DNA from 3 places in the Synechococcus sp. CB0205 genome. Region 3 is predicted to be linked to each of the others. Evidence: predicted binding sites of a transcription regulator. Region 3 holds the regulator's gene; each other region holds the start of a gene.
The links. The regulator NtcA, encoded in region 3, controls nitrogen genes in cyanobacteria. The targets are predictions, from matches to a motif close to GTANCNNNNGNTAC.

Region 1: the regulator NtcA is predicted to act here: its motif matches at 2,180-2,193, upstream of CB0205_RS0107300 (aspartate carbamoyltransferase).
Region 2: the regulator NtcA is predicted to act here: its motif matches at 5,236-5,249, upstream of CB0205_RS0102120 (NarK family nitrate/nitrite MFS transporter).

Annotation. Positions count from the first base shown of each region.
Region 1 is NZ_ADXM01000044.1:6,823-14,495, forward strand. It holds gene CB0205_RS15905 (hypothetical protein) at 1-37, opposite strand, end outside; gene CB0205_RS16615 (hypothetical protein) at 341-466, shown strand; gene CB0205_RS0107290 (urea transporter) at 470-1,909, shown strand; gene CB0205_RS14425 (hypothetical protein) at 1,912-2,136, shown strand; gene CB0205_RS0107300 (aspartate carbamoyltransferase) at 2,326-3,444, shown strand; gene asnB (asparagine synthase (glutamine-hydrolyzing)) at 3,458-5,494, shown strand; gene CB0205_RS0107310 (Zn-dependent hydrolase) at 5,644-6,855, shown strand; gene CB0205_RS0107315 (DUF1028 domain-containing protein) at 6,852-7,571, shown strand; gene CB0205_RS0107320 (HAD-IIB family hydrolase) at 7,568-7,673, opposite strand, start outside.
Region 2 is NZ_ADXM01000019.1:34,154-41,826, reverse strand. It holds gene moaC (cyclic pyranopterin monophosphate synthase MoaC) at 1-187, shown strand, start outside; gene CB0205_RS0102155 (molybdopterin molybdotransferase MoeA) at 180-1,415, shown strand; gene CB0205_RS0102150 (molybdenum cofactor biosynthesis protein MoaE) at 1,420-1,893, opposite strand; gene moaD (molybdopterin converting factor subunit 1) at 1,893-2,141, opposite strand; gene moaB (molybdenum cofactor biosynthesis protein B) at 2,207-2,710, shown strand; gene CB0205_RS0102135 (sulfite exporter TauE/SafE family protein) at 2,707-3,480, shown strand; gene moaA (GTP 3',8-cyclase MoaA) at 3,477-4,505, opposite strand; gene CB0205_RS0102125 (molybdenum cofactor guanylyltransferase) at 4,502-5,089, opposite strand; gene CB0205_RS0102120 (NarK family nitrate/nitrite MFS transporter) at 5,357-6,910, shown strand; gene CB0205_RS0102115 (molybdopterin oxidoreductase family protein) at 6,991-7,673, shown strand, end outside.
Region 3 is NZ_ADXM01000022.1:128,411-136,083, reverse strand. It holds gene CB0205_RS0103845 (cob(I)yrinic acid a,c-diamide adenosyltransferase) at 1-471, opposite strand, end outside; gene rph (ribonuclease PH) at 589-1,323, shown strand; gene ntcA (global nitrogen regulator NtcA) at 1,388-2,128, shown strand; gene CB0205_RS0103830 (DUF3084 domain-containing protein) at 2,204-3,385, shown strand; gene CB0205_RS0103825 (polyamine oxidase) at 3,382-3,819, shown strand; gene CB0205_RS0103820 (DUF3146 family protein) at 3,816-4,073, opposite strand; gene pth (aminoacyl-tRNA hydrolase) at 4,080-4,712, opposite strand; gene CB0205_RS0103810 (TatA/E family twin arginine-targeting protein translocase) at 4,721-4,972, opposite strand; gene psbH (photosystem II reaction center phosphoprotein PsbH) at 4,977-5,177, opposite strand; gene psbN (photosystem II reaction center protein PsbN) at 5,264-5,404, shown strand; gene CB0205_RS0103795 (alpha-mannosidase) at 5,401-7,673, opposite strand, start outside.

The sequences.
Region 1 (7,673 bases), on a different contig from region 3:
TGGCGGCTGCTTTGGCTTTGGTCTTGGCTTTGGCCACGGCTGCTTACTCGAGCTGTGGGGACAGGTTGCCATTGCTTGGGTCCGTACCGGCCCTGGGGCATGGGCATCGCTTTCTTTAGCAAGTTCCAACATTTGCTCTGATGCCATTGGTGGCCTTCGATGTTGGAAATCTGTGAACCTCTTGACGTCGGTCTGCTGCGTTGTCTGCGCTGACAGTGTCAGCGGCCATCGATAGGTTGCGACCAAGAGACAGCCCTAACTGCTGCGCTGTTTTCTTAACGCTCTCCCCAGCTTGGATTGATCCATGTCGCGGTTATTTGGCGCGTTTTAGAGATCGCTCATGGAGTCATTTGCAGGAGCTGTGTTGATTTTTGTCGTGGGCGGTGTCGTCACCTTGGCGACCACCGTGATGGTGATTCAGGGCCATCTCCATTGGCGCGGCCGTGATCCCTGGGGGGAGGGCTAAGCCATGGTGTTCAGCCCCACGCTTGCTGTTCAACCCTTCTTGGCCCCCGGGATCGCCTGGGCCCTGGTGGTGATTTTTTCGGTCCTTTGGATCGCCCTTGGGGTCTCCTGGGGACGCCGGGGTTCTGGCGATGCCGATGACTACATGCTGGCCGGCCGCAACATCGGTTTGGCCCTGAGCACAGCCACCTTGATGGCGTCCTGGGTGACCGGAAACACCACCTTGCTGGCGCCTGAGTTCGGCTATCGCAACGGTCTCTGGGGGATGTTCAGCTATGCCCTGGCCGGCCTGGGCCTGGTCCTGTTTGCACCCTTGGCTCTGCGGATCAAAACGCTGATGCCCAAGGGGCGCACCAGCGGCGACTTCATCCGCCTGCGCTATGGCCGAGCCGCCTGGTGGGTCTTCATGGTGATCACGGCGATCTACACCCTGGGCTTCCTGGTGACCCAGGCGATGGGGGCCGGGATCCTGCTGGAGGCCCTCTCCGGCTTCGACTATCGGCTCGGGATGGTTGTCGTCATCGGTGTCTCCACGATCTACACCCTCTATGGCGGCATGCGCGCCGTGGTGGGAACGGACTTCATTCAGTCCCTGCTGATCATGGGCTTGCTGGTGTTGGTCGCTGTTCTTGCCCTGCAGCAGTTCCCGGTGCAGGAGCTCCACCGGGAACTGGCGGCGCAGCATCCAGAGCGCCTGAATTTGCTGTTGCCCGCTGGCTTGTTGATTGCTTGGAACTCCGCTCTCTTCTCCATGGGAGAGGTGTTTCACAACAACATCTGGTGGTCACGGGTCTTCTCCAGCCGCGCCTCCGTGGTGTTTGCCTCGTTTGTGCTGGGCGGTTTGGCCTGGATGACGGTGCCGCTGGTGACCGGTTCGATCGGCCTGGTGGCGCTCGCGCAGGCGGTGGATCTGCCCCAGGTGAACATGCTCTTCCCGGTGGTGGCCTCCCAGCTCTTGGGCGCCGGTGGTGCAGCGCTGGTGTTTGTGGTGGTCTTTGCCTCCTTGACCTCCACCCTGGATTCCCTCTTGGCGTCGACGGCGGATTTGGTGGCGGAGGACGTGGTCTTCAAGTTGCTGAACCCCAACTTGAGTGATGCCCAGTTGCGGCAGGCCACCCGCTTGGTGGTGCTGGGTTTGGGGCTGTTGACCCTGCTGCTCTCCTGGCCGCGGCTCGACTCTCTGGCCTCTGTGCTGTTCTTCACCGGTGCCCTGGTGGCGTCCACGATTTGGCCGGTGGCCTACGGGCTCTACTGGCCTAGCGCCAACCGCTGGGCGGCGATTGCGGCCATGGTCTCAGGCAGCGCCGTGGGCTTAGGCGCCTATTTCCTGATCGCTCCTTACTGCGCAGCTCTGCTGTCTGCGGCGGTGTCCGCAGTGGTCATGGCCGTCGGTACCCAGCTCCAACCGGAGCGTTTCAACTGGTTGACCCTGAAGGAGGGATAGGGATGAAACGTTGGTCGCTCAAAACCCGTGTTGCCCTTGCTGCGGCAGCCCTGGCTCTGGCCTTGCCCGCCGCCCGAGCGGCGCAGTCGACGGACTCCCCGCGCTGGCTGGTGGATCTACCGCTGTTGCGCCTGGTGATTTATGGAAGTGTGGCGGGGTTGGCGCTTTCTGTGCTGGTTCTTCTGCTGATTTGGTGGAACGAATGGAGGCGCGGCGATGTCTGGTAACGCCTTTGTTTGCATGCCCCATGGCAAGAAGAGTGGCGTTTGTGTAGCCGTTGCTACGCAAATCTGCCCCGTTTTAAGCAACTTGAACTTGGAGAAAGTGATGTGGCAGGGTGGATTTTGGTTTGAGACTCAGTGCGACCAATTCCGCCGCAGCGTTCTGCAGCAGTGGGCCTGGGTCCCCTAATCGCTATGACTGCACTCCACTCCGTCAAGACGAGTACCGGCGCTGACGCACCCGTGCGTTTTGATCCACTGGGGCCGGATGTCTTTGGCGCAGCCTCTCCCCAGGCCCTGTTGGGGGCGATTCAAGAGGACGGCGAGGCGCTCCAGGATCTGGTGGGGCAGCACGTGATCTCGATTCAGCCCTTCCGGCCCGAGACCCTGCTGCAGTTGTTTCGTCTGGCAGCCAAGTTTGAGAGCAATCCCGATCGCTACACGGCCCACAACACGCCGTTGAAGGGAAAGATTTTGATCAACGCCTTCTACGAACCCAGCACCCGCACGCGGCTGTCCTTTGACAGCGCCTGGCACCGTCTGGGCGGCGATTCGATCAACATCACCGACCGCGCCACGACTGGCCTGGCGAAGGGGGAGTCGCTGGAAGACGTCGCCCACATGTTCAACAACTACGGCGACTGCATCGTTCTGCGCGATACCGACTCCCAGGCCATCTATGCGATGACCGGCACCCTGCGGATTCCGATCATCAACGCCGGCAATGGCATTGATGAACACCCCACCCAGGCAATGGCCGACCTCTACACGATGCTCAAGTGGCGCCCCGCCTTGGCGTCCCCTGAGGTCCCCGAGGATCAGCGGGCGCGCATCGGCATCGTTGGCATCCCCAGCCGCATGCGCACGGTTCGCTCACTGCTGCGGATCCTGGCGAAATTCCCGCAGATGGTGGAGGAGTTGGTCCTCATCCATGACCCGGCCAACGACGCCAGAGAGGACCTCTTTGATCGCGGCCAGCTGGAGGAGTTGCAGCAGGCGGGTCTGAAGGTGCGCTGCACCGGAGACCTGCAGGGCGAGATCCCCGGTCTGGATGTCATCTACATCAACGCCATTGCTTGGGTGGGCGATAGCTATGAGGTCCACGGCAACAGCTTTCGGCTGACGCGGGATCTGCCCTACAAGCCGGACGCCATCGTGTTGCATCCCCTGGCCCGTGGGCCGGAACTGAGTACTTGCCTCGATGACACCCCCCACAACTGGTACTTCAGTCAGGCCCGGGGGGCGGTCTTCCTGCGCATGGCTCTGTTGACCTGCATGGTGGACCGCACCAACCGGGTCATGGATGTGATCTGAGGAGGACGAAGGGATGTGTGGAATTGGTGGGGTCTTCAGCACCAGGGCGGATCAGCCCGTTGACCCGCAGCTGTTGGTCAACATGGCTGCGATCCAGGAGCATCGCGGTCCCGATGGTTTTGGCTACCGCACGCTGGATGAAGCCGGCGTGGGCTTCTGTCATGCCCGCCTCTCGATCATTGACCTGAATGAGACCCGGGCCCGTCAACCCTTCCTGAGCGCAGAGGCGGGGGCCGGCGCCCGGGTCCTGATGGCCCACAACGGCGAGTTCTATGACTTTCAGCGGATCCGCGCTGATCTGACGGCCCGCGGTGTTCGCTTCAGCAGCAAGAGCGATTCCGAGATCCTGCTGCGTCTGTATCAACAGCAGGGTTTAGGGGCGACGCTGCCGCAATTGCGCGGTGAGTTCGCCTTCGCGATCTACGACGAGACCGGCGATGTGTTGCACCTGGTCCGGGATCGCTTCGGGATCAAACCCCAGTACTGGACGATCACACCCCAGGGCTTGGTCTTTGGTTCGGAACTCAAGGTCCTGTTTGCCCATCCGGCGGTCGAGCGGCGTTTCACCTCCGAAGGGCTCTTCCACCAGTTGATGCAAACCATGGTCCCCGGGACCACGGCCTTCGCGGGCATCCATCAGGTGCCGCCTGGCCATGGCATCAGTGTTCGCCGGCGCAACGGCAACCTTGAGGTGGAGACCTGGAAGTACTGGGACATGGACTTCCCGCGCCAGGGCGAGCGGGACAGCAGTAAGAGTGAAGCCGACCACATCGAGGCGATCCGTGCCGCCCTGCTGGAAGCGGTGGAGTTGCGGATGGTCGCTGATGTCCCGGTGGGTTGCTACCTCTCCGGAGGCATTGATAGCTGCTCAATCCTGGGGCTGGCCGCTGCCGTCAGCCAGAGTCCGGTGAAGGCCTTCACCATTGGCTTTGACGACGCGCGCTACGACGAGTCGCCCATCGCCCAGGAGATGGCCGAGGCCACAGCCGCTGAGCAGGACGTCATGCGTCTCTCGGGCAAGGAGCTCTATGGCTGGATGGAGCGCACCCTCTGGCACACGGAGCGCACGATCTACAACACCCTGGCGGTGGCCAAGTTCTTGATGAGCCGCCACGTCAACAGCGTCAACTACAAGGTGGTGATGACCGGAGAGGGCTCCGATGAGCTCTTCGGTGGCTATCCCGCCTTCCGCCGAGACATGTTCCTGCACGGTCTGCAGGATCTGCCGGAGCCGGAGCGCAAAGCCTGGGAAGACCTGCTGCAGCAATCCAATGCCTTGGTGCAGGGGGCGATGTTGGCGGCGGATCAAGTGGATGACCCCGACCTTGATGCGGTCGTGGGCTTCACCCCCAGTTGCCTCCAGCCTTGGTTGGCCTGTGCGCCGTTGGTGCCGGCCCTGCTCGCGGAGGCCCATCGCTCGGCCCTCTCGGACTATTCGCCGGGCCAGGCCATCGCCAAGACCCTGGATCCCGATCAGCTGGAGGGGCGCCATGCCCTCGATAAGGCCCAGTACGTCTGGATCAAGACGATGCTGGAGGGGCAGATCCTCACCTGGGGCGGTGACCGGGTGGACATGGCCAACTCCATGGAGGCGCGGCCGGCCTTCTTGGATCACCACCTGGCGGCAGCGGCGGTTCAGGTCCCACCTGAGCTGCGGATCAAGGGCAAGACCGAGAAGTACGTCCTGCGCGAGGCCATGGCGGGCCTTTTGCCGGAGGTGCTCTACAAGCGCGAAAAATTTGCCTTCATGGCTCCGCCGGCCCACACCGAGCCCGAGAAGTGGGAGCAGATGAAGCAGCTGGCCGATGACTACCTGAGTGATCAGGCGATCGAGGCGGCGGGACTCCTGAGCGTCGCGGGTGTTCGGGCCCTCTTCGCCCGCCATGACGACCCGGCCACGACCGATGCGGACCGCGTTCAGATGGACGCCATGATCAACCACCTGCTTGGCGTGCAGATGTTGCACCGGATGTTCATTGCCGCGGATGTGCCGGCCCAGGCCCGCGCCAAGGCCGATGCCCTCGGCTGGCACCCGGCCGCTGCGGCTTAAACGGTCGCAACGGTTACGCAGTACTTGGCCCTCCTGGCGGATGGTGGGAGGGCTCTTTTGAACGTGCAGGTCTGCGGTTGGTTCTCTCTGCCCCGGGCTCCCAAACCCTTGCGCCCACCGCTCAACTGAAGAGACCCTCGGTCAACGCCATGCGCCTCCTGGCCTCCTTGGAGGCCATGGCCGAAGTCGGTCTTCAGCCAGATGGTTCCATTTGCCGGCGCGGCTTCAGCGCCGAGGACCGTCAGGGCCGTGAACTGCTGAGTGAATGGCTGATCGACGCGGGGATGAGCCTGCGCATCGATGCCGCCGGCAATCTGATTGGCCGCCTGGAGGGCTCAGAGCCAAACCTTCCCGCGCTGGTGAGCGGCTCACATCTGGACACCGTTCCAACCGGTGGTCGCTACGACGGCACCCTCGGCGTCTTGGCTGGACTGGAACTGGTCCGCTGCCTGAAGGATGCCTCGCTTCAGCTGCGGCACCCCTTTGAGCTGATCGTCTTTGCCGATGAGGAGTCCACGATGGTGGGCTGCAAAGGGATGGCCGGAACGGCCAGCGGCGACCCCAGCGATTACACCACCAGTAACGGTGATCCGATTGATCGGAACCTGGCTCGCCTCGGTGGGGACTGGGAGCGCCTGACCACTGCGGCCCGCAGCGATGACGCCATTGCTGCTTTTCTCGAGCTCCACGTGGAGCAGGGTGCTGTCCTGGAGCAACGCGGCGACAGCATTGGTGTCGTTCAAGGGGTGGTCGGCCAGCGCCGTTTCACGATCCGCGTTTGCGGGCAGGCGAACCACGCCGGTACGACGCCGATGGATCAGCGGCAGGATGCCCTGGTGGCCGCCGCGCAGGTCGTCTTGGCGGTTCAGACCATGGCCCTCGAGCACCCCGGTGATCCGGTGGCCACGGTCGGCAGATTTGAGGTCTGGCCGAATGCCGCCAACGTCGTTCCCGGGGAGGTTCAGTGCAGCGTCGATCTGCGCGATCTGGACCCCGAGGTCTTGGCCTCCCTGAGTGCGCAGCTCGAGGAACGCCTGGCGTCTATTGCTGAGGCCAGTGGTTGCAGCGTGACGATGGAGCCCCAGTTCTCTGTGGATCCGACCCCGGCTGCACCGCTGCTGATGGAGGCGATCGCCGCCTCGGCCTCAGCCTTGGGCTTCTCCCACAGCGCCCTTCCCAGTCGCGCCAGCCATGACGCCCAGGAATTGGGCCGCCGTTGGCCGATGGGCATGGTTTTTGTCCCAAGCCATCGGGGCCTGAGCCATTCCGCGGCCGAGTACACGAGCCTTGAGCAGTGTGTTGCCGGAACGTCGGTGTTGCTGGAGGCGTTTCTGCGCCTGGATGCCCAGCTCTCGGGATGACCTTTTCAATCCTGGCGCGGGATCCATCCAACGGGCGCTTTGGCGTGGCGGTTGCCACCTGTCACCTCGCCGTCGGATCAACGGTTCCCCATATCCGCTCTGGGGTTGGGGCCGTCGCGACCCAGGCCCACACGAACCCCTATCTGGGGATTTGCGGCCTCGAGCGCATGGAGCAGAACCGGGATGCGGAAACCGTCCTGGCCAGCCTGTTGCGGGATGACCCGCAGATGGAGCACCGTCAGCTGCACCTGATTGATGCCTGCGGCCGTACGGCGGGCTGGACGGGCTCTGAATGCGGTCCCTATGCCAGCCATCGCTGCCATCCGGATCTGGCGGTCGCGGGCAACTTTCTCGCTGGCGAGGCTGTCCTGCTGGCGATGGAGGAGGCCTTTCTGTTGAGTGATCCTTCCTGGAAATTGGGGCGTCGCATGCTGAGCGCCCTTCGCGCCGGTGAGGAGGCCGGCGGTGATCTGCGCTCCCCCCATGCGACCTCGGCTGCCCTGCAGGTCAGCGGCGAGGCGGCTTTCCCGCTGTTGGATCTGCGGGTGGATTTTGAAGAGCGCGCTGTCGACTCCCTGATGGCGCTGTACGAGCGCAGTCAGCAACTCTGGGTGCAGCAATGGCGTGATTCCTTTGCTGAACTGCCCAATCCCGCAGGCACGGCTCTCAACCGAACGGTCACACCGCTCGTCGGGGACGATCCCTCGGCGGCTTAACCGATGAGTTCGCGGATGACCCGTGCCCATCCCTCGGCATGGGCGGCGGGGGCCAACAGGTAGCGCTTCTGCTCAAGGGCGCGGTGGAAGGCGGGGTGCGGG
Region 2 (7,673 bases), on a different contig from region 3:
CATCGAGGCCTCGGCCCGCACCACCGGTGTGACCGGTGTGGAGATGGAAGCGCTGACCGCCGTGCAGGTGGGCCTGCTCACCCTCTACGACATGGTTAAAGCGGTCGATCCCGCCATGACGATTGGTCCCGTGCGCCTCCTGAGCAAGACCGGCGGGCGGCGTGGCGATTGGCAGCGTGATGACTGAGCCCTATCCCCGCGAAGGACTTCCCCTGGATCAGGCCCGGGCGCTGGTCTTGGAGGCGCTGCAACCCTTGGGGCTCTCGGAGTCCTTGCCCCTGGCGGACTGTCTGGGCCGCACCCTGGCGGAAACGCTTCATGCGGCGGAAGCCGTGCCAGGTTTCCGCGCTTCGATCATGGATGGCTATGCCATCGCCGGCTCTGAGCCGCCTGAGCCGGGGGACTCCTGGCAGCTGATGGGACGCTCCGCCGCGGGGGCACCGTTTCGCGAGAGCCTGCAGCCGGGACAGGCCGTGCGTGTCCTGACGGGGGCTGTCGTCCCTGAGGGAAGCGGTTGGGTGTTGCCCCAGGAATTGGTGGAGGCCTGTGATGGCCAGCTCCGTTTGCAGAAAGCCTGCGGGGTCAACCCCTGGATCCGCGCCATGGATGAAGAGGCGGCCGCGGGCGGGGTCTTGGCCCAGGCCGGGGATCGCTTGGGTGTAGCGGAGTTGGCGCGCCTGGCCAGTTGTGGCGTTCAGCAGTGCCGGGTTTGGTCACGGCCGCGCGTGGGTCTGCTGATTAGTGGCGATGAGTTACTTCCCCCCGGTGAGCCCCGGCAGTTGGGGGAGATCTGGGAGAGCAACTCGACGTTGCTTTGCGCCCTCTTGCAACGCCTGGGCTACGGGGTTGCCGTGCAGAGGGTGGTTGGCGACCAGCCCGAGCCGATGCGTCAGGCCCTGCTCGAGCTGGCGGCGAACGCTGATGTGGTGGTGAGCACCGGCGGCGTGTCTGCGGGGGATACCGATTGGATCCGGCCCTTGGTGGCGGAACTGGGGGAGGTGCGGTTCTGGAAGTTGTTCCTCAAACCCGGTCGTCCCTTGGCCTGGGGAACGGTGGCTGGGAGGCCCTTCTTCGGCCTGCCGGGCAATCCCGTGGCCGCCGCCGTGACGGCCCTGCAGTTGCTCTGGCCGGCGCTGCAACGGCTGGAGGGGGCTGAGGTTGCGCTGCTGCCGCGTCTGCGGGTTCAGTTGGAGCAGCCCCTTCGGCGCGGTTCGGGGCGCCCAGAATTGGCCCGGGCGTCCTTGGTGGTGGCCGACGACGGTCGCCTGTTGGCCCGGGTCGCGGGGTCCCAGGCGTCCTCCCGGATTGGCTCCCTGGCGCAGGCGGATTTGCTACTGGAGATTCCCGCGGAGCTGGGGAGCTTGGAGGCGGGTGCGGAGCTCTGGGCCCAGCTCCTGCGGCTGCCGATTTTTTGAAGCCCTAGAGCGGGGTGTTGCCCTCGATCCACTGGCTGGATCCATCGGCGCTCCATTCCCGCTTCCAAAAGGGGGCGTTGTGCTTGAGCTCCTCGAGCAGCTCTTGGCAGCAGCGTTGGGCTGGCCCGCGTCGGTCGGCCAAGACCGCGACACAGACGATGGCGTCGTTCACCGCGATGCGGCCGACGCGGTGTTCGATCAGGCAGGCCAAGGCGCCATGGCGCTTGCCGACGGATTCGGCAATGCGTTGGAGTTCCGCCTCGGTCATCCCGGGGTAGTGCTCAAGCTCGAGGGCGATAACGGCACTGGCGCTGCTGGCATTGGCGTTGCCGGCGCGCACACGGCCGATGAACGAACTGCAGGCCGCCGCCCGTTGCAGGCCCGCCTCGAGCAGCTGTTGTTCCCATTGCTGTAGGGAGACCAGTGGCTCAAACCGCTCCAGGTGCAGTCGAATCTGAATCGCGATGGGCTGCTCCATTAGCCCCCAGAGATCGGTGGCAGAAAGGCCAACTCGTCTCCGTTCTGCAGAGGCGTCTCGGCGCTGGCAAAGCGTTGATTGATGGCCACCCGGACCGCGTCCATGGCCCCGGGCAACTCCAGCGTCCGCCAGAGCTCTTCGGCGGTGGTGGGCTCCTCGAGCGGCCATTGACGCTCCGCCCAACCCGCCTGCTCCCGCAGGCTGGCGAACAGGCGGATGCGAATCGAGCCGGGTGCGCTGGAGCCCATGGTTCAAACGCTACCCAGCGGACGATCGGGGTTTGGCAGCATCAACGGACCCCTTGATCCCGCGCGTGGGCCTTTCGATTGCTCTGCTGACCGTCTCCGATACGCGGACCCTTGCCGAGGACCGCTCCGGCGATGCCCTGCAGCAGCGGCTGGAGGCGGCGGGCCATGTTCTGCAGGAGCGTCGCCTGGTGCCGGACAACCGCTACCGCATCCGCGCCGAACTCAGCCGTTGGATCGCCGATGAGGCGGTGCAGGTGGTGATCACCAGTGGCGGGACCGGTTTGACCGGGCGGGACGGGACTCCGGAGGCCGTGGAGCCATTGCTCGATAAACGCATTGAGGGGTTTGGCGAGCTCTTTCGGGTGCTGTCGTTTGAAACCATCGGCACCAGCAGTCTCCAGAGCCGCTGTTTGGCGGGCGTGGCTAATGGCACGGTCGTATTTGTTCTGCCGGGTTCCCTGGATGCGGTGGAAACGGCTTGGGATCGCCTGATCTCCGCTCAGTTGGATGGGGCGACCCGTCCGTGCAACTTGGTGCAGTTGCTGCCGCGCCTGACCGAGGCCCCATGACTGCGCTGGAGCCCGGGCTGCTCTTAGCCCTGGGGCTCATCGCCTTTTTGTATGCCTGCGTTGGCCATGCGGGCGCCTCTGGCTACATCGCCAGCCTGGCCCTCTTCGCCGTGCCGCTGGAGTGGATTCGGCCGATGGCTTTGGTGATGAATCTGGTGGTGGCGAGCCTGGCCAGTTGGCGTTTTTACCGCGATGGCCACCTTCCGGTAGTCGTCCAGCGCCGTTTCCTGCTGCCCCTGCTCTCCTGCTCGATTCCCGCGGCGCTGCTGGGTGGGAGTTGGCAGCTCCCGAGCGATGGCTTGAGCCTGTTCTTGGCCGTGGTGTTGCTCTTTTCGGCCCTGCGGCTTTGGCGGCCGACGGCGGGGCCTGGGGCGGCGGCCTTGGCCCTGCCTCCACTCCCATGGGTCTTGTTCACCGGAGCCCTGCTGGGTCTGTTGGCTGGGTTGAGTGGAACCGGGGGAGGGATCTTCTTGACTCCCCTCGTGCTGCTGGCGGGTTGGCTTCCCATCCGCCTGGCGGCCGGGGTCTCAGCGGCCTTTATCTGGTGCAACTCCCTGGCGGGCCTCAGTGGTTGGCTGCTGAGCTACGGCGCTTCTGCTCTGCCGCCCGTGCCAGTTCTGCTGGCCCCGTTGCCCCTTGTGGCCTTGGCAGGAGCCTTGGGGAGCTGGTGCGGCAGCCGGCGGTTTCAAGAGGTCTGGATTCGTCGACTGCTGGCGTTGGTGCTGCTGTTGGCCAGCCTCAAGTTGTCGGGTCTGTTGGCTTGGCTCTAGCCCCCCAGATAGGCCATCTCGGCTTTGGGCTGCGCCAGGCGCGAGGCACGTTCTTCGCTGTAGCGATCTCGGCGGTGGCTCCAGAGCTGGCCGATCGCTTGGCGAAGGCTTTCCGGGGTCTGTAGCCAAGGCTTGAGGTCTTGGCCCTGCGAGGCAAACAGGCAGGTGTAGGCCATGCCATTGGCTGTGACCCGTAGCCGGTTGCAGTCGCCGCAGAACGGTTGCGTGATGGAGGCCACGACGGCAACGGCCCCGCGGCCATCCCGGTAACTCCAGCGGCTGGCGGTGCTATGGGCAGGGCGTCCCAGGGGCTCCAGGGGCCATCGGCTGCCCAGGCGCTCGATCATTTCGGCAGCGGGCACGACCTGCTCGGGGGACCAGCCGTTGCGGTTGCCCACATCCATGGTTTCGATCAGCCGCAACTCCAGGCCCTGGTCGCGGGCGAGGGCGGCGAGGGGCAGCAATTGATCGTCGTTGCGTCCCCGCTGGATCACGCTGTTGAGCTTGAGCTCTCCAACGGCGGGATCAAACCCAGCGTCCTTGGCCGCGGCGATGGCCGCCAAGACCTGCTGCAGGAGCTGTACTCCCTGGTGCGGCCGGCCGCTCATCTCCCCGACACGCTCAGGCGCGACGGCATCGAGGCTGATGGTGATGCGCTGCAACCCTGCTCGCCGCAGCCGCTGGGCTCGCTCAGGGCTGAGCAGCAGGCCATTGGTCGTTAAAGCGATGTCGCTCAACTCCCGCAGGGGGCTGTTGGTGTGCCTTCGCGCGAGGCCGATGGCCTCCAGTAATTCCTCCAGATCAGGCGTCAGCAGCGGTTCCCCACCGGTTAGGCGCAGGCTGCTGACCCCCAGGCTGCAGGCCGCTTCGATCACCCGCAGACGCTGCTCCGTTGTCAGTCGGTCTGGTGCTTCTTCCCCGTCCGGTTGGCAGTAGGGGCAAGCCAAGTTGCAGCGCGCTGTCAAAGAGAGCCGCAGGACCCCAAGGGGACGCTGAAGTTGATCGGTGGCCGGTCCTGGGCTCATGGCATCAGCCTGGCGCGCTCCGCAGGCGTGTTCGCATTGAGGAGTTGCTGGGCAGGAAGCACCACAGCTTGATGGGGGATGGTGGCGAGCCAGCCCTGCCAGCGCCGCTCCCCCGCCTCTAGCGCCTGGGCGAGGGTGCTGCGCTGCTTGGCTCCACCCGGGTAGATCCCCAGCAGGGGCTGCAGCTGTTGGCCGTCATGGGCCACCGCAGCCTGGCCTGGCGCGAGCTCCCACTGGGTGATCAGCGACTCCAGCGTCTCTTGGCTCAGGCGGGGCATGTCCACCGGAGCGATCAGCACAGCGCTGTCGCCTGTGCTGGAAAGCACCTGTGCAAGGGCCCTGAGGGGGCCTTGGGCAGGCGGGGGCTCCAGGGTGAGGTGGACCCGCTCGAGCCCGGCCACCAATGCCGCATGGCTTGGGTGTTGGCTGCAAACCGCGACCGATTCACAGACTCGACTGAGGAGCTCCGCAGTGCGTGAAAGCCAGCTCCCGCCATCGGGGTGCGGGAGTGCTGCCTTGTCTTGGCCCATGCGCCGGCTCGCACCGCCGCAGAGCACGGCGCCATGGATCCGCACTGGAGTCATGTATGCACGATGTAGCGCTGGGAACCGCTCTTAATGTCGCTGTTGCTACCAAGCAAATCCCTGGGCCTTGTTGCTCGGACAGGCGATAAGCCTGGTTGATTGCATTGATTAGCCCGCGTCCGGTCCGCTGCCTGGATTGATCTTTGGTAGCTGTCGTTACCCGTTGGGGTGGCTCTCGGGTGGTCCAATTCCGTCAGCGCTTGATGCGCGATTCCCCCGGTCGCTGCTTTTTGAAGGCCTGGGCTTACTCCACTGTCCCTGTCCTCCATGCTTGGCGATCTTTGGTCGCTCCAGGGGAGATATCGCACTCTTCATCTCACCTGGTTCGCCTTCTTCCTGACGTTTGTCGTCTGGTTCAACCTGGCTCCACTGGCTACAACGGTTAAGGCCGATCTTGGCCTCGACCTTGGTCAAATCCGTACCGTTGCGATCTGCAACGTTGCCCTCACAATTCCTGCTCGCGTGCTCATCGGCATGCTGCTGGATAAGTTCGGTCCCCGTAAGACCTACTCGGCGATTCTTGTCTTCTCGGTGATCCCCTGCCTGCTGTTTGCATCAGCGCAGGACTTCAATCAACTGGTGGTTGCTCGTCTGCTGCTCTCCATCGTTGGTGCTGGCTTTGTGATCGGTATCCGCATGGTGGCCGAATGGTTCCCGCCCAAGGAAATCGGTCTGGCGGAAGGGATCTACGGCGGTTGGGGCAACTTTGGCTCGGCCTTCTCTGCGCTGACTCTTGTCGCCCTTGCTGGCTTCCTGTCCTTCTCAGGTGGCTTCGAGCTGCCCACCGGCGCCATTTTGAATTGGCGTGGTGCGATTGCTCTGACCGGCATTATTTCGGCGGTTTACGGGGTTATCTACTTCTTTAACGTCACTGATACTCCCCCCGGTAAGGCCTACCAAAAGCCGGCCAAGTCTGCTGGTCTTGAGGTGACTTCCATGCGGGATTTCTGGGGCCTGCTGGGCATGAATGTTCCCTTCGCGGCCATTCTCTGCGTGCTCTGCTGGCGCCTGCAAAAAGTTGGCTTCCTGAATGCCGGCACCTATCCCCTGGCGCTCCTGGCAGTTCTGGTTTGGTTCGGCTTCCAGACCTGGGGCATTATTCGCACCAACCGCGATCTGATCAACGGCGTTAAGCAATATCCCAAGGAAGACCGCTACGAGTTCAAGCAGGTCGCCATTCTGGAGCTCACCTACATCGTGAACTTCGGATCTGAGTTGGCGGTTGTCTCCATGCTGCCGACGTTCTTTGAGACCACGTTTGATCTGCCGAAGGCAACAGCCGGCATCCTGGCGTCCTGTTTTGCCTTTGTGAACTTGGTGGCTCGTCCCGGTGGCGGTCTGATTTCCGACAAGCTCGGCAGCCGCAAAAACACCATGGCCTTCCTGACCGGTGGCTTGGGCATTGGTTACTTGATCATGAGCATGATCAAGCCCGGCGCGTTCTCCGGCTCCCTGGGCATCACCGTCGCGGTGTTGATCACGATGCTGGCCTCGTTCTTCGTCCAGGCCGGTGAAGGTGCGACCTTCGCGATGGTGCCGCTGGTCAAGAAGCGTGTGACGGGGCAGATCGCAGGTCTTGTGGGCGCCTACGGCAACGTTGGTGCGGTTGCTTACCTGACGATCTTCAGCTTGCTGCCGATGTGGATGGGTGGTGGCAAAGATCCCTCTGCGGAGATCGTTGCCTCCTCCAACAGCGCCTTCTTCCAAATCCTCGGTACTGCGGGATTGATCGTCGCTTTCCTCTGCTTCTTCTTCCTGAAAGAGCCCAAGGGCTCCTTCGCTGAAGAGCATGCGGACGAGAAGGCTCTCGTTAACGCCTAATCCTCCCCGTCGCTGGGGTTCTCAGGGGGCGGCCATCAGGAGCCGCCCCTTTTTCTTTCGACCTTGTTTCGTTCCTGGTCATGGCCCAGTCCGCTTCCGGCAACGTGCGTAGCCAATGCCCCTATTGCGGTGTTGGTTGTGGGCTTGAGCTGATTCCGCCGGCTTTGCCCGGTCAGGCGGTCAAGCGCGACGCCGAGGGCAATCCGATCTGGACCGCGAGGGGCGATCGCCAGCACCCCTCAAGCCTGGGCCAGGTCTGCATCAAGGGTGCGACCGTCGGCGAGACCTTGGACCGTGGGCGTCTCCGGGAGCCGCTCTATCGCTCCAGCCTGGACGACCCGTTTCAACCCATCCGGTGGGAGCAGGCCATGGACCTGCTGGTGGGCCGGATCCGCAGCACCTTGGCCACCAAGGGGGCTGACGCCATTGCCATGTACGGCTCTGGCCAGTTCCACACCGAGGACTATTACCTGGCCCAGAAGTTGTTGAAGGGTGCATTGGGCACCAACAACTTCGATGCCAATTCCCGGCTTTGCATGAGCTCCGCGGTGGCGGGCTATACCCGCAGCCTCGGCTCCGATGGCCCCCCTGCCTGTTACGAGGATCTGGACCACTGCTCGGTGGCTTTCCTGATTGGAACCAACACCGCGGAGTGCCACCCGGTCCTGTTCCAGCGTCTGTTGAAGCGCAAAAAACGCAATCCAGGCAGCGTCACGATCGTGGTGGTCGATCCCCGCTCAACGGACACAGCCAAGGCCGCTGA
Region 3 (7,673 bases):
GGCTGAAACGACCTCCGCCTCGGACAAGTAGCCCAGTTCGACGGCCAGGCCCAACTCATCGAGCACCAACTGATCCAGCTGACCGCTCAGCAGCTGCTCACGGGTGTACGCCCAGATCTCGCGCACAGCCTCGACATCGGCCTGGGATGCCGGCACGGGATCAGCCAGGCAACCCGCCACGGCTGGCCTCAGCCACTGAAGGCGGCCACAGAGCCAAACACTGCTCTCCAGCCCCTGATCGACCCCACCTTTGAGGAATTGGCTCACCAGAACGCGGCTACCAAGCCCGGCACTGCGCAGGGCCTGACTGAACACCCCACTGAAGCTGCCGCGGAAGGGAGCGGTGTGCACTTGGAGCTGGCCCTCCTGCTGGGCCGCCAGGCGCACGCTGCGCGCGGGGGCCGACGCCGGGACCACAGCCAACGGACGCAGGTGTCCAGCACGGGGCGTGGCTGCAATGCTGGCCGTCATCGAGTGCATGGCTGCCGCTTGGGATCCTGAATGTAGCGGCGTTAGGCCGTCCGGCAAGCAACAAGCACTACCTGTAGTGCAAACACCCGTACCATCGAGGCACTGAGCCAGCCCGCGATGAGCAGCACCCAACCCAGGCGGGACGGCCGCAGCGCAACGGACCTGCGCAGCACGCGCTTCGCTTGGGATCCGATGGGCTTCGCCCTGAGTTCCGTCACGGTGTACACGGGCAACACGGCTGTGATCTGCAGCGTTTGCTTAGAGGAGGGTGTTCCGAAGTGGCGTAAAGGCTCCGGCAAGGGCTGGCTGAGCGCTGACTACCGGCTGCTCCCCGCCAGCACCCCCAGCCGGCAGCCACGGGAGCTGATGAAGCTCTCCGGTCGCACCCAAGAAATCCAACGCCTCATCGCCCGCAGCCTCAGGGCCTGCCTGGATTTGGAGGCGCTAGGGGAGCGGACCCTGCAAATCGACTGTGACGTCCTTCAAGCCGATGCCGGCACCCGCACCGCAAGCATCACTGGAGCCTGGGCCGCCTTAGCCGTCGGCCTGCAACGCCTGGAACAGCGCGGAGTGCTGGAACGATCGCCCCTGGTGGGGCAGGTGGCGGCGGTTTCCGTTGGCCTCGTGGATGGCGCCGCACTCCTCGATCTCGACTACAGCGAGGACAGCCGAGCAGAGGTCGATCTGAACGTGGTGATGAATCAAGAGCAACATTTGCTCGAAATTCAAGGCACCGCGGAGGGCGCACCCTTCAGTCGCCAACAGCTTTCCAGCCTGGTTGACCTAGCGGAAAGCGGCATCGATCAACTAATGCAGGCCCAGAAGCAGGCCTTGGCAGAGGCAGCAAATTAGTTTCAATGGCTACAGGGCGGCCCTGGACTGATCCGTAGGTTCCAGGCAACTCAGTCGCGCTGAAATGGTCGTGGCAACGCAAGGATTCAGCCGCTACTCCCCTAGCCCTACGACCGGTACGTCAGTGATCGCACCGATCGCGGGCAGTCCCCTGCCACCCAATGCCACGCTTCTGGATGTCATCCGGGGCCTGAGCGGTAGCACCACCGAGATCGTTGAGCGCGGCAAAACAATCTTTTTCCCCGGCGACCCCGCCGAAAAGGTTTATCTGCTGAAGCGGGGTGCGGTCCGGCTCTCCAGGGTCTACGAATCCGGCGAAGAAATCACCGTGGCACTGCTGCGGGAGAACAGCCTCTTCGGCGTCCTGTCTTTACTGACAGGCCAGCGTTCAGACCGCTTTTATCACTCGATTGCCTTTACTCGCGTCGAGCTGGTGACGGCTCCCGCCACCTCCGTCCGCAAGGCGATTGAGCAGGACCCGGCGGTTGGTCTACTGCTTCTGCAAGGTCTCTCCTCTCGGATCCTGCAAACCGAGACCATGATCGAAACCCTCACCCACCGCGACATGTCCTCGCGACTGGTGAGTTTCCTGCTGGTGCTCTGCCGCGACTTTGGCGTGCCCAGCAGCGAAGGGATCACGATCGACCTGCGCCTCTCCCACCAGGCCATTGCCGAAGCGATCGGATCGACCCGCGTCACGATCACCCGGCTCTTGGGCGACCTCCGCAACGACGGCCTGGTGCAAATCGACCGCAAAAAAATCACCGTCTTCGATCCATTGGCCCTCGCCAAACGTTTCAGCTAAACGGCTGAACTGGTGGCCGATCCCAGCTGCGTTCCAAGCCCCCACAACCGATACTGATCGTCGTCGCCCAACGTCGTGTCCGGCTGGATCCTGATCCTGACGTTGCTGATCCTCGGGGGAGTGCTCTCCACCCTGGGGGATCGGTTGGGATCCAAGGTCGGCAAGGCGCGGCTGAGCCTGTTCCGGTTGCGGCCCAAGAAGACCGCCGTGGTGATCACGGTGCTGACCGGCAGCTTGATCAGTGCCATCTCCCTTGGGCTGATGCTGCTGGTCAGTGATCGCTTGCGCACGGGGCTCTTTGAACTCGATCAGATCGAACAGCGCCTGCGGGACAGCCGCGATGCCCTGAGCTCAAGTCGCAAGGACCTGGCCCAAAGTCGGAGCGCCCTGCGCAGCGCAGAGAACGAGCGCAGCGAGGCCCAACGCCAACTCAAGGTGGTGGCCGAGCAGGCCAGCCGACTGCAGAAGGAACTGGCTCCCCTGATGGAGCAACGCAAACAACTGGAGGCCGAGCGCGATCGCCTGAGCCGTGACATCGCCGCGAAGGATTCCGATCTCCAGCGCAACCGCTCTGAGCTCGCCAAGCTCAACAGCAAGATCAAAAGCAGCAGCCAAGAGCTCGAGCGTCTCGAACGCAACCTGATTGCCCTACGTCAGGGTGATGTGGTGATCAGCAGTGGCCAAATCCTGGAGGTAGCCAAGGTACGGATCGAGAAGCCCAGCCAGGCCAGAGACGTGATCCACGCCCTGCTGCAGCGCACGAATTTGAACGTCTACCAGCGGGTGCTGCCAGGCGAAACACCGAACCGTCAAATCCTGTTGGTGCCGCGCAGCGACATCAGCAAATTGGAGACCACCCTCAGCAAACGCGGCGAGTGGGTCGTGAGTCTGATCTCAGCGGCCAATGTGCTCAAAGGGGAGCGTCAGGTCGTGGCCTTCCCGGATGTCAGACCCAACAAACGGGTGGTACGTAGTGGAGAACAACTGGCCACCACCGTGCTGGAGGCCGATGAGCGCTCCCCAGACCAGGTGCGTAGCCGCCTGAACCTGCTCCTGGCAGCAGCCTTTACCCGAGCCCAACGCCAAGGGGCCCTGGCCAACGGCCTTCAATTTGACCCAGCACGCCTCAATCAACTGGCTGAGGCCCTGGTCAACCGCCCCCTGGGCGAGACCGCCAAGCTCGAGGCCGTCTCCAGAGGCAACAGTGATCTGGCCGACCCGATTGCCGTCGACATTCGCTGGCAGCGCCCGCAATGACTTGGATCGGACTCGATCCCGGCCGCAGCAAATGCGGCTTGGTGCGCTCTGACCAGACCACAGGCCAGATCGAGGTTGCCGCCGTGCTCTCCCCGGAAGAGTGCTTCAAGCAGATTGCGATCTGGCGAGAGCGTCCGGGTCTTGAGGGTGTTGTGCTCGGCGATGGAACGGGCAGCAAGCACTGGCAGCGGCAACTCAACGACCTTGGCCTGGCTGTCCAGGTCATCCCTGAAGCGGGAACCACCCTGGCCGCACGAGCCCGCTACTGGCAGCTGGAGCCCCCCAGGGGCTGGCGGCGATTGCTTCCAGAAGGCCTGAGGTTGCCCCCAAGGGACTACGACGATGTCGTGGCTCAACTCTTGCTGGAGCGCCATTGGGGAACGGAGCTCAAGCGGGAACCTGGCTTGGTCGTCTTGCGCCAGCTCGCTGCCTAAAACCTGGCCCGCACGCTGAAGGCGTAGTCCCCACCCGCCTCCAGCTGGTAGTCCGTTTTCAACAGGAAGCGCAGCAGCGCGTCCTGGATCAAGGCCCGGCCGAGGGAAGGTTCCACCTGCAGCTCGCCGCGGTCAAAGAACCAGGCGAACGTCCACTCGAACCCTCCAGCGCTGACCTCACCCTCCAGCACCCGCTGGCTAAAGCTTTGGCGCAGCACCCGCAATTGCGCCGTTGTCGTGGGGAGGCGACTCACGCGGACTCAGGCAGTGGGTTGCTCGACCAGCTTGGCGGCAGAGGGAGCAACAAAACCGTTGAGCCTGTTACCAGCCCGCTCAAACCCCAGGCGCTGAATCAGATCCAGACCAGCCAAGACCTCATCAATGACCTCCTCGAGCACCGGCTGTTCGGCGACGGCAAAGCGGCCGAGGACGTGGCCGACAGTGCGCTGCTTACGCTCCACCGGATTCAAGGCAGGAGCGCCAATCCCGATGCGCAAGCGGGGGAACTCTTGGCCACCGAGATGGGCAATGGTGCTGCGAAGACCGTTATGCCCGCCAGCACCGCCCGAGAGCCGCAGGCGCAAGCGACCGAGGGGGAGATCCATGTCGTCCACCAGGATCAGCATCTGGTTGGGCTCGAAGCCAAACCAATCGAGAGCAGCACGAATCGAACGACCGCTGTCGTTCATGTAGGTCTGAGGCATCAACAGACGCAGGCGTTCGGCCCCTTGTCCCACCTCCGCAGCGAGGGCGTGGAGCTTGGACTGCTGCTTAAAGCTGCTGTTTTGACGCTTGGCCAGCTGCTCCAGCGCCATAAATCCGACGTTGTGGCGGGTTCCGGCGTACTTCTCGCCCGGGTTCCCTAAACCAACAACAAGACTCAAAGGAGCCATGGAGTCCTTCAACCGGCCGCTTGCTCGTCGTCGGCCTTGAGTTGAGGCTGGGGCTCTGAAGAAGCCTGGGTGACTTCCGCTTCCACCGTGTCGACCGCCTTTCGGAACTCCTGCTCGAATTCCTTCGAGGCCGACTGAAAACCCTTCAGGGTTTTTCCAAGGGTGCGACCCAGTTCGGGTAGGCGCTTGGGACCGAACACCAAAAGACCCACGGCGGCAATCACCGCCATCTCAGGCAATCCGATCCCAAAGACGTTCATCGGATCAGCCGATGCCGTTCCAGTTGACGGTGATGCCGTCGAGGATCAGGGACTTGTTGTACAGCTGGAGGATCACCAGCAGGAACACCAGGAACAGGGCCATGAACACGCCCATGACGGGGGTCGTGCCCCAGCCGGGCACAACCTTGCCGTACTCGGAGTTCAGGGGGCGAAGCAGATCTCCCAGGCGGGTGCGTTGAGCCATGTCGGGCTGTGCTCTCTGGCAAGGAGTAGGTCTCGTTACTGTAAGGGGCCTGGCCGCCTGAGCGGCTGGCCCCGTCGAGAGTTGTGATGGAAACCACCTCCCCAGCCATGTCCGTGGCACTGGCCGTCTTGGCTGTGCTGCTGGGCCTCACCGGCTTCGGGATCTACACCGCCTTTGGTCCTCCGTCGAAGCAGCTCAGCGACCCCTTTGACGACCACGACGACTAAACCAGCTCTAACGCGACGACCTGCCAGGGCTTGAGCACAAGAGCTCCGCTCTGCCAGGTCTCAGCATTCCCCCGGCGCCAACGCCGTGGCGAGTCCAGAGTCCAACTCTGTCGCTGAGGGCTGAGGTTCTGCAGCCGCAGCGCCAGCTGACCTGGGGTTGAGCCGGGCCTGCAGCTGAGCACGCGGATCTGGGGATTGGCTGGACCCATGCACTCCATCAAGTCGATCGGAGCGAAGACCTCCGCCTGCTGGGCCGCCTTTTGGGCCGGGCGAATCCATAGCGGTTCTCGAAAACGCTGCGCCAAACGAGGCACCCCGGCCGACGCCCACCCGGCTGCACAAGGGACCAACGCGAGCCGAAGCCGTTGGTGTCCGTTATCGGCCGAGGGGTCAGGCCATGTGGGTGCTCTGAGCAAGGACACCCCCAGCTGATCGGGGGTGGCGGAGACGCCCTGGGGCCCATCCAGCAACACCGCCAGACCACCCGCTCCGGCCTTCGCCTGACTGGCCAGCCAACTGATGGCCGTCACTTCCCAGCGTGCCTGCTCCCTGGCCGTCAGGGCCTGGGCCGGCCGCTCAAGCACCCCCGCAGAGGTATCTGCGGCATAGCGCTGAGCAACCTGCGCCAAGGGCAATTCCAGCCGCAACAGCTCATGGCGCTGGCGCCAATCGACCGACAACGCCAGCTCCAGATACGGCGAGGCGGCCCGCAGCTGAATGTCGAGTCGAAGCGTGCTTTGGCCGCAGCGGCCGCGGACGACAAAGCGGCAACAGAGCGGCCCCTGCTCCACCAGTTCCGGTGCTCCCTGCCAAGTCAAAGGCAGTGGCTGCTCGCGGTAGTCCGCCGCAATGTCCCAGGCATCCCAAAACTCGCCCTGATCGCTCCAACGGCGCCATTGCAAAGGGCCCGAGAGCTCGGGCACACCATCGGCTCCCCAGAGCTGCTGAACGCCGTCCGCCCCGATCTCGACGCGCACCAATCCGTTGTCCAGGCGCCAGTGCCCAGCGCTCGCCTCGCACACAACCGGGTCTGTGATTGCTGCCGCGGCCTGCGGCAGCCCATCCGCGCGCTCCAGAGGAACCGCCTGAACAGCCGAGTCCAAGGGGAGCTGAACCCATGTCCCACCGGCTGGACGCCCCTGACTGGGGAGCTGCTCCGGGGCCCCCTCGATGCACCAGGCGCCAGCGGGCAGGCGCAGGGTGACCCGCTCCGCAGGCTGGGGCTGGAGTTGCACCAGCCACCAAGGTTCAGCTCCGCCGCGCGCGGGCAGCAGCGCCTGCAGCCCGTGATCGCGCTGACGGGCTGCCAAGCGCCGCGCTTGGCGCCACTGCGGTTCCGCCTGCTCAAACACCTCAGGAATTGAGGTGCCTGGAAGGATGTCGTGGAACTGCTGAAACAGCAGCGTTCGCCAGTCCGCACCGGGCTGCTCGCTGCCGCGGAGGTGCAGCAGGGCCTGCACCCAATCGAGCTCCCGAAGCAAGCGCTCGAGGGTGCGGTTATGGCGCTTTTGATCCGGGCGGGTGGTTGCACAGCCGCGGTGCAGTTCGAGGTAGAGCTCGTCTCGCCAGACCGGCAATCGGCTAGCCAGGGGCTCCAGTCCCTCGAGATATCTGCGCAGGGTTCCGTGCTGCTGGGGGCAGGCCACGGGCTGCTGCTGCCAGAGGGCCAGCTGCTCCAGCATCTCGGCGGTTGGGCCACCGCCGTGGTCGCCAACCCCCGGGAGCCATAGGGCCTGATCAACACCAGTCGCCGCCTGCCACTGCTGGCGGTAGGTCTCCATCCCCTGGGGATCGCCGCCCGTACCGATGGGAGCCGTAGCCAGGGCCAACAGCTCCGAGCCATCGGCACTGCGCCAGCGAAACAGGCGATGGGGGAAAGGGTTGCTGCTGTTCCAGGCCAACTTATGGGTGCAGAACCAACGCACTCCGCTCAGCTGGGCGATGGCAGGAAGCCCGGCTGCGAAGCCAAAACTGTCGGGCAACCAACAGAGCTCATGCGTCCACTGGGGGAAGCGGCTGTGGCTGTAGGCCTGCCCCTCCTCAAACTGCCGCAGCAACGAGGGGACCCCAACCAAGACGCAATCGGTTTCCACCCAGGGGCCATTGACCGGCTCAAAACGACCCTGTGCCGCGGCCGCTTGCAGCCGGGCAAAGAGCGCCGGACGGTGCTGCTCCATCCAGGCGTAGAGCGCCGGGGTGGAGTGGGCGAAGTGGAGCTCTGGGAAACGCTCCATCAACGTCAGGGCCGAATCGAAGGTGCGAATCGCCG